2 regions of the Peribacillus sp. NPDC101480 genome follow, and region 1 is predicted to be linked to the other one. Evidence: a T-box and tRNA genes for the amino acid it is inferred to sense, from the RefSeq annotation. Region 1 holds a T-box; the other holds one or more tRNA genes.
The links. The T-box of region 1 lies ahead of glyQ (glycine--tRNA ligase subunit alpha). A T-box ahead of a tRNA ligase gene usually reads a tRNA of that ligase, here a tRNA-Gly.

Region 1 (3,420 bases):
TCATCGGCCAAAAGATCGCCATTATGAGCGATAAACCGCAAACTACAAGAAATAAGGTCCAAGGTGTACTTACGCAAAACGATTCACAAATGATTTTCATCGATACACCTGGCATTCATAAACCAAAGCATAAGCTTGGTGATTTCATGATGAAAGTGGCCACGAATACATTGAAGGAAGTCGATTTGATTCTCTTCATGATCAATGCGACTGAAGGATACGGACGCGGTGACGAGTTTATCATTGAAAAACTTCAATCCGTAAAAACGCCTGTTTTCCTGGTTGTAAACAAAATCGATGCGATGCATCCGGATGATTTACTTCCGATCATTGAAAAATACCAACAGCTTTACCCTTTTGCGGCAGTCGTTCCGATTTCTGCGCTTGAAGGAAATAACGTTGATACACTGCTTGAGCAAATCAAGGAACATCTGCCTGAAGGTCCCCAGTTTTATCCTGCTGACCAAGTGACCGACCACCCGGAACGTTTTATCATTTCCGAATTGGTCCGCGAGAAGGTTCTGCACCTTACACGGGAAGAAATTCCGCATTCGGTGGCTGTTGTCATCGATTCGATTAAAAAAATGGATAACAGCGACACCATTAATGTCATGGCGACGATCGTTGTCGAACGTGATTCACAAAAAGGCATTGTCATCGGAAAGCAAGGGAAAATGCTTAAAGAAGTCGGTAGCCGTGCCAGAGTGGATATCGAAAACTTATTGGGCTCAAAGGTTTTCCTGGAACTGTGGGTGAAGGTGCAGAAAGATTGGCGTAACAAAGCAAGCCAGCTTCGTGATTATGGCTTCAATGAGAGCGAGTATTAATTAACAAAATTTACGCGTCATGAAAGTTCGGAAAACGGTCAAGCTAATCATATGGTCGGATATTCATATTGCTAGTTAAAAATGAAAGGTGGGCTTTATATGTTGGATTTTACCTGGGAATTATTCTCTGAAACAGGTAATGTGGACACCTATTTGCTGTTTAAGGAGATAGAAGTCGAAAGACAGGAAAGACACTTGGTATTGAACGATGAGCTAGCAGAAATTGATTTTCCTGTTTCATAGGTTAGCCTTGGCAAGCATGGGTGGTGTCTTGGTATGCTCCAAAAATGTGAGGGCATTGTCATAAGGCGAACTGCATATGGAGAAAATAACAAAATCATTACTATATATACCCGTGAGCTAGGAAAAATCGGCGTTATGGCTAGAGGGGCCAGTAAACCTAACAGCAGGCTTTCTGCCGTCACACAGCTTTTTTGCTCCGGGTATTTTCTTGTAACTACATCAACCGGACTCGGAAGTCTTCAGCAAGGCGAAATGGTCGATTCACTCCGTTTCATAAGGGAGGATCTTTTTGCCACTGCTTATGCTTCTTATATTGTTGAATTGCTTGATAAAAGTGTCGAGGATAAGAAACCGAATCCATATTTGTATGAGTTGCTTTCGCAAACCTTGCATTACATAAACGAAGAATATGACGCAGAGGTATTGAAATTCATTTTTGAAATGAAGATGCTGCCCGTCAATGGGATTAACCCAGTGCTGAATCAATGTGCTGTATGTGGTGAAACGGAAGGGGAATTCTCCTTCTCGCTTCGGGAAGCGGGCTTTATCTGTCACCGCTGCCTGGGGAAAGACCCTTATCATTATAAAATTTCAGCTGCAGCCGTCAAATTGCTGCGAATCTTTTATTATTTCGATTTATCAAGGCTCGGAAACATTTCCGTCAAGCCTGAAACGAAAAAAGAACTGCGAAAGATCATCGATGTTTATTATGAGGAATATTCTGGTCTGAACTTGAAATCAAAAAAGTTCCTGAATCAGATTGATACGATGAAAGATATGTTTTAGGATCTGACCTATTGACATTCCTTGTTAGTTTGTATAAAATTCTAAACATCAAAATAAGAAGATTGCGTTGATGGAAAAGAGTATCTGTCATTCTCCATAAAAAGCGAACCCGGGACGGTGGAAGCCGGGATATGGATTTACAGGGAAGGGCGTTTCCGGAGCATGTTGCTTTGAAAAGAGGCCGTTTTATAAACGGCAATTAGGGTGGAACCGCGGGTATACTCTCGTCCCTATGCATTTCGCATAGGGACGGGAGTTTTTTGTTTGCCCAAATGTGATGGGTTCCGACCTGATTTTAAAAAGAGCCGTTTTAAATAACCTGGAGGTGTACGATGAATATTCAAAATATGATTTTAACGTTACAAAAGCATTGGTCTGAACAAGGCTGCATATTGATGAATGCTTATGATGTCGAGAAAGGGGCAGGAACGATGAGCCCATACACGTTCCTGAGAGCCATAGGACCGGAGCCTTGGAGCGTTGCTTACGTGGAGCCATCACGCCGTCCTGCTGACGGTCGTTATGGTGAGAACCCTAACCGACTGTATCAGCACCATCAGTTCCAAGTGATCATGAAGCCGTCGCCTGACAATATCCAAGAATTATATTTGGATTCTTTACGCGCTTTAGGGATAAATCCGCTTGAGCATGATATTCGCTTTGTGGAGGACAACTGGGAAAACCCATCACTAGGGTGTGCCGGTCTCGGTTGGGAAGTGTGGCTTGATGGAATGGAAATAACGCAATTTACATATTTCCAACAAGTGGGCGGTCTTGAGTGCAAGCCGGTTTCCGTGGAAATTACATACGGGATCGAACGTCTCGCTTCATACATTCAAGATAAGGAAAACGTATTTGACCTGGAATGGACAGATGGATTCACAGTTCGGGATATATTTGGACAGCCGGAATACGAACATTCGAAATATACGTTCGAAACCTCCGACCTTGATATGCTGTTTCAGCTTTTCACGATGTATGAAAAGGAAGCGCATCGCCAAATGGAAGAAGGTCTTGTACATCCCGCATATGATTATGTTTTGAAATGTTCACATACATTTAACCTTTTGGATGCCAAAGGTGCCATCTCGGTGACGGAAAGAACGGGTTATATTGCCCGGTGCCGTAACCTAGCGCGCAAGGTTGCCAAGACCTTCTATGAAGAGCGGGAAAAATTAGGCTTCCCGATTCTGAAAGTGAAAGGGGAGAATACAAATGAGCAAGCGTGATTTGTTATTGGAGATTGGATTGGAAGAGCTGCCTGCCCGTTTTGTGACAGCATCAATGAAACAGTTGTCAGATAAGGTGCAGCAATGGCTAAAGGAAAAAGCGATTGAATTCGGAACGGTTGAAGCTTTTTCCACACCAAGACGTTTGGCCGTACTGGTGAAAGACGTGGAAGAGTCCCAAAAGGATATCGAAGAAGAAGCAAAAGGCCCGGCTAAGAAAATCGCTTTGGACAGCGAAGGCAACTGGTCTAAAGCGGCATTGGGATTCGTCAGGGGTCAAGGAATGACTTCAGAGGACATTTATTTTAAAGAACTCAAGGGTGTGGAATATGTCC
Region 2 (3,420 bases), 830 kb from region 1:
TTGCGGCGATCATCGCCTATTCCGCCGATTTTAACCGTTCGTACTGGATTCCCTTATCCTGTGCTGCCGTTATGTCGGGTCCGACCATCATCTCCACATTCCATCGGGCGGTCCAAAGGACTTTCGGGACGGTCATCGGACTCCTGATAGCAAGTTTAATTCTAGCAGCCGTTCATAACGAGTTCATCATCGTTCTGATCATTTTATCTTTGACATTCATTACAGAGCTTTTCATCGTTCGGAATTATGGATTGGCGGCGATGTTTTTTACCCCTTCAGCATTGATCATGGCGGAATATTCATCTCAAAGCTATGATTTCGGTTTTTTTGCGACTGTAAGGATAACCGATATTGTCGTTGGTAGCTTGATAGGGCTTATTGGGACGCTGTTACTCGGAAGTCGTTCGGCATCCAGTCTTCTCAATCATTTAATAGCCAAAACGATTCGTAGCCAGGGGCAGCTATTATTGATGGCGTTCTCTGAAAAAGATAATGACCTTGCAATTGATGAAAGCAGTGAAAGGAACAAAATGCAAACAAATATGGTGAATCTATTAACCGTCTACAATGCATCCCTTGGTGAGATATTCAAAAACAAGGCTAGATTGGAATCTCTTTGGCCCGTTATATTTTCGATAGAACAGTTGGGATATTATCTAAATGCCAGCTTAAAATCCTCTGAACGGCCAATCCTTTCAGAGCGGGAGCTTGCTCAGTTGCTGTATGTTTTCGAAAACATGGCGATAGCGGCCGATAAAAGTCGATCACATACGAATAAAGAAGTGCCAGAAATAGAAGGATATTCAAAAATCCGTCAGGAAATTTTGGACCTACAAGATGCGCTTCAGTTTTCCGGAGAAGCAACTGGCTAATCAATCTATTGATCCGGGAGATCATATTTGAATCCCTTTCTTTAAATGAGTGATTCTTCGCCCCTATTAATAGGATGAAATTGGAAGGTTTATAGAAAAGTCTGTAAAAATGCCAGTTTTCATTATAAAATGTAATTACAAAGAGAAAGGTGATGAACCATGTCAAACGTTGCTAAATTTCGTGATTTTTTAACTAGTGAGAAAATCTATATGAATGAGTTGAATGAAGATGGCACCACCTTTTTTAGGGCTGAGCAAAAGTTAAAGGACGGCTGGAAGGTCCTTTTAGTATTTGCTTTCAATCAAGATGAAAATGTGGCGGACTTATTTTGCTTTAATGTCGCCGAGTTGAAGAATCCTGAAAAGAAACAGGATGTACATACACTGTTGAATGAATATAATGCTAATTTTAGGTATTCTAAGCTGTATGAGGAAAATGGGACCATTTCCATTCGGTATTCATACTCCATTGAGGGGGACATCGTACCGGATCTGGCGTTCAGGAAGTTAATCATGCTGCTTGAAACGGCACAGCAGGTTTATCCGCGGTTAATGGAAGTCATTTGGTCTTAGATCATCATATAGGATGAAAAAGTTCTCTGATTCAGAGGACTTTTTAACATTTTTACTAGAGTGAATGAATATATTAACGTTACAATACGTTAATTATTAATTTTTTTTAAAAGAACTATTGCATTTTTTCACATTAAACTATATAATTAATTTTGTTGATTGGTAATTCGACAAACTTCTACAAGAATATGCGGGTGTAGTTTAGTGGTAAAACCTCAGCCTTCCAAGCTGATGATGAGGGTTCGATTCCCTTCACCCGCTCCAATACATACTCATAACGTAGGGTTTCGTTACCTGGAGAACGAAGCTTTGCGTTTAAATATTATTACAAGAATTCTACTGTTTACAGTGGGATTTTTTTTATTGTTCAAATTGCCTGCAGTAAGTATGTTATGCCCGAAAAATTTTTATATTATCCTCCATCCTGGAGAGTGGGGATTTCGATTCAGCACTAACTTAGTCAATGTGATTAACTACGTAAGTAGAATCAGTTTGACTAAGTGTGTGCTTTTTTTTGTCCAAACTTGCAAGTTATGTAGTTTAGGTCTGTTTAGACACTGTTAATGGGGAAGAGCAAGGTGTGCGGATATGTAATAACCATTGTTATGGTTGCAGTTTGGCGACAAAAAGGGATTGGGAGTCGGAATAGTGAGGTGTAGGTTGAAACAAAAGTGCTCCGGCTGAAAACAGCAAAAACATTTTTTTGGATAAAATTGTAGGCAATCTCGCTCTTTGTTTTTTTATTGTTTTATGAAACCCTCACTGGTTCGAAGAAATTTGCGACACTCCTGCCGAATAACTGGCTAGTCGAGACCCCACAGGCGCTTGCTTTGATGAGGCTTGGCAGACAGTCGGCGGAAAGGGAGCGGGTTTCTGGAATCACTGGAATGTAATTTAAGAAAAGTCCGTAGGCTAGACTCATCCCGAACCAAGTTTAAGACTAGGTGATCCTTGATGTTGTTTTACTGTAATCCTTAATGGATGGAAGAAATTTGCGACACTCCTGCCGAATAACTGGCTAGTCGAGACCCCACAGGCGCTTGCGCCGAGGAGGCTTGGCAGACAGTCGGCGGAAAGGGAGCGGATTTCTGGAACCAACTGGAATGTAATTTAAGAAAAGTCCGTAGGCTAGACTCATCCCGAACCAAATTTAAGCTAGGTGATCCTTTATGCTCTTAAAATCCAGGAATCATTTTATCGCTTTTTTCAGGGTATGGATCGATCGGTTGAATAAAAGGATACTAGAGGACTGGTTTTATTAATTGGAAAAATCATAAAAACCCCTTCCGATTGTGGAAAGGGTTTAATTTCGTTCGAATTTTAATTATCCTTCTACAATCGAGTAAGTCCCTTCACCACCATGGATTTCAAGGAACATGTCCATCAGGGATTTCGTCAGCTGATCTGCTTCCGTGATTGGAGTATTGGGTTGTAAATAAATGATTTGGATAGCTTTTTTCGTTTCTTCGGTGACTTTCGTGCGTTCTGAATCAACGTAAGGACTTCCGAATGCGCCCACATGATCGGCAGATGTAATCATATTCTCCATGGAATTCAAGCGGCCGTTCAAACCTTCATAACCATCTGACTCCTCGCCGATCTTAATCGAGATGTCCCCTGATAATTTTTCCGCATCATAAATGCCAATCGGAACTTCATATAACAGCGAGAAGAAGTTATTTAAATCGATGGCTGAGTGAATGGGTGTCAAGTAATTCTGTTTTTTTACTCGACGGTAAAGGGCTTCCACGGAGGGGCGGTACCGTGACGGATTTGTTCCAGTAGCCTTGAAAATCTCCCGCCACACTTTAATGCCGGAAAAGTCGGCCAATTCCTTTTCTTCAAGATCGAAGAAAAGAGCTTCCTGAAATAATTGAAGTCTTCCTTTCACCATTTGCGGGGAGGGACCTACTTCGATGTTTTCATATGTAATGATCCCAACTTTGAATTGAGGGATTTTACTGCTAAGATTAGC

Region 2: it encodes a tRNA-Gly, which carries the amino acid that the T-box ahead of glyQ (glycine--tRNA ligase subunit alpha) is inferred to sense. The anticodon was not compared.

The regions. Positions count from the first base shown of each region.
Region 1 is NZ_JBNNSB010000001.1:954,398-957,817, forward strand. Features, by position in the region: gene era (GTPase Era) at 1-827, shown strand, start outside; gene ACQKMF_RS04750 (YqzL family protein) at 927-1,070, shown strand; gene recO (DNA repair protein RecO) at 1,104-1,856, shown strand; T-box leader at 1,915-2,091, shown strand; gene glyQ (glycine--tRNA ligase subunit alpha) at 2,189-3,085, shown strand; gene glyS (glycine--tRNA ligase subunit beta) at 3,072-3,420, shown strand, end outside.
Region 2 is NZ_JBNNSB010000001.1:122,106-125,525, forward strand. Features, by position in the region: gene ACQKMF_RS00690 (FUSC family protein) at 1-872, shown strand, start outside; gene ACQKMF_RS00695 (YbjN domain-containing protein) at 1,032-1,445, shown strand; tRNA gene ACQKMF_RS00700 (tRNA-Gly) at 1,636-1,709, shown strand; gene ACQKMF_RS00705 (B3/B4 domain-containing protein) at 2,770-3,420, opposite strand, start outside.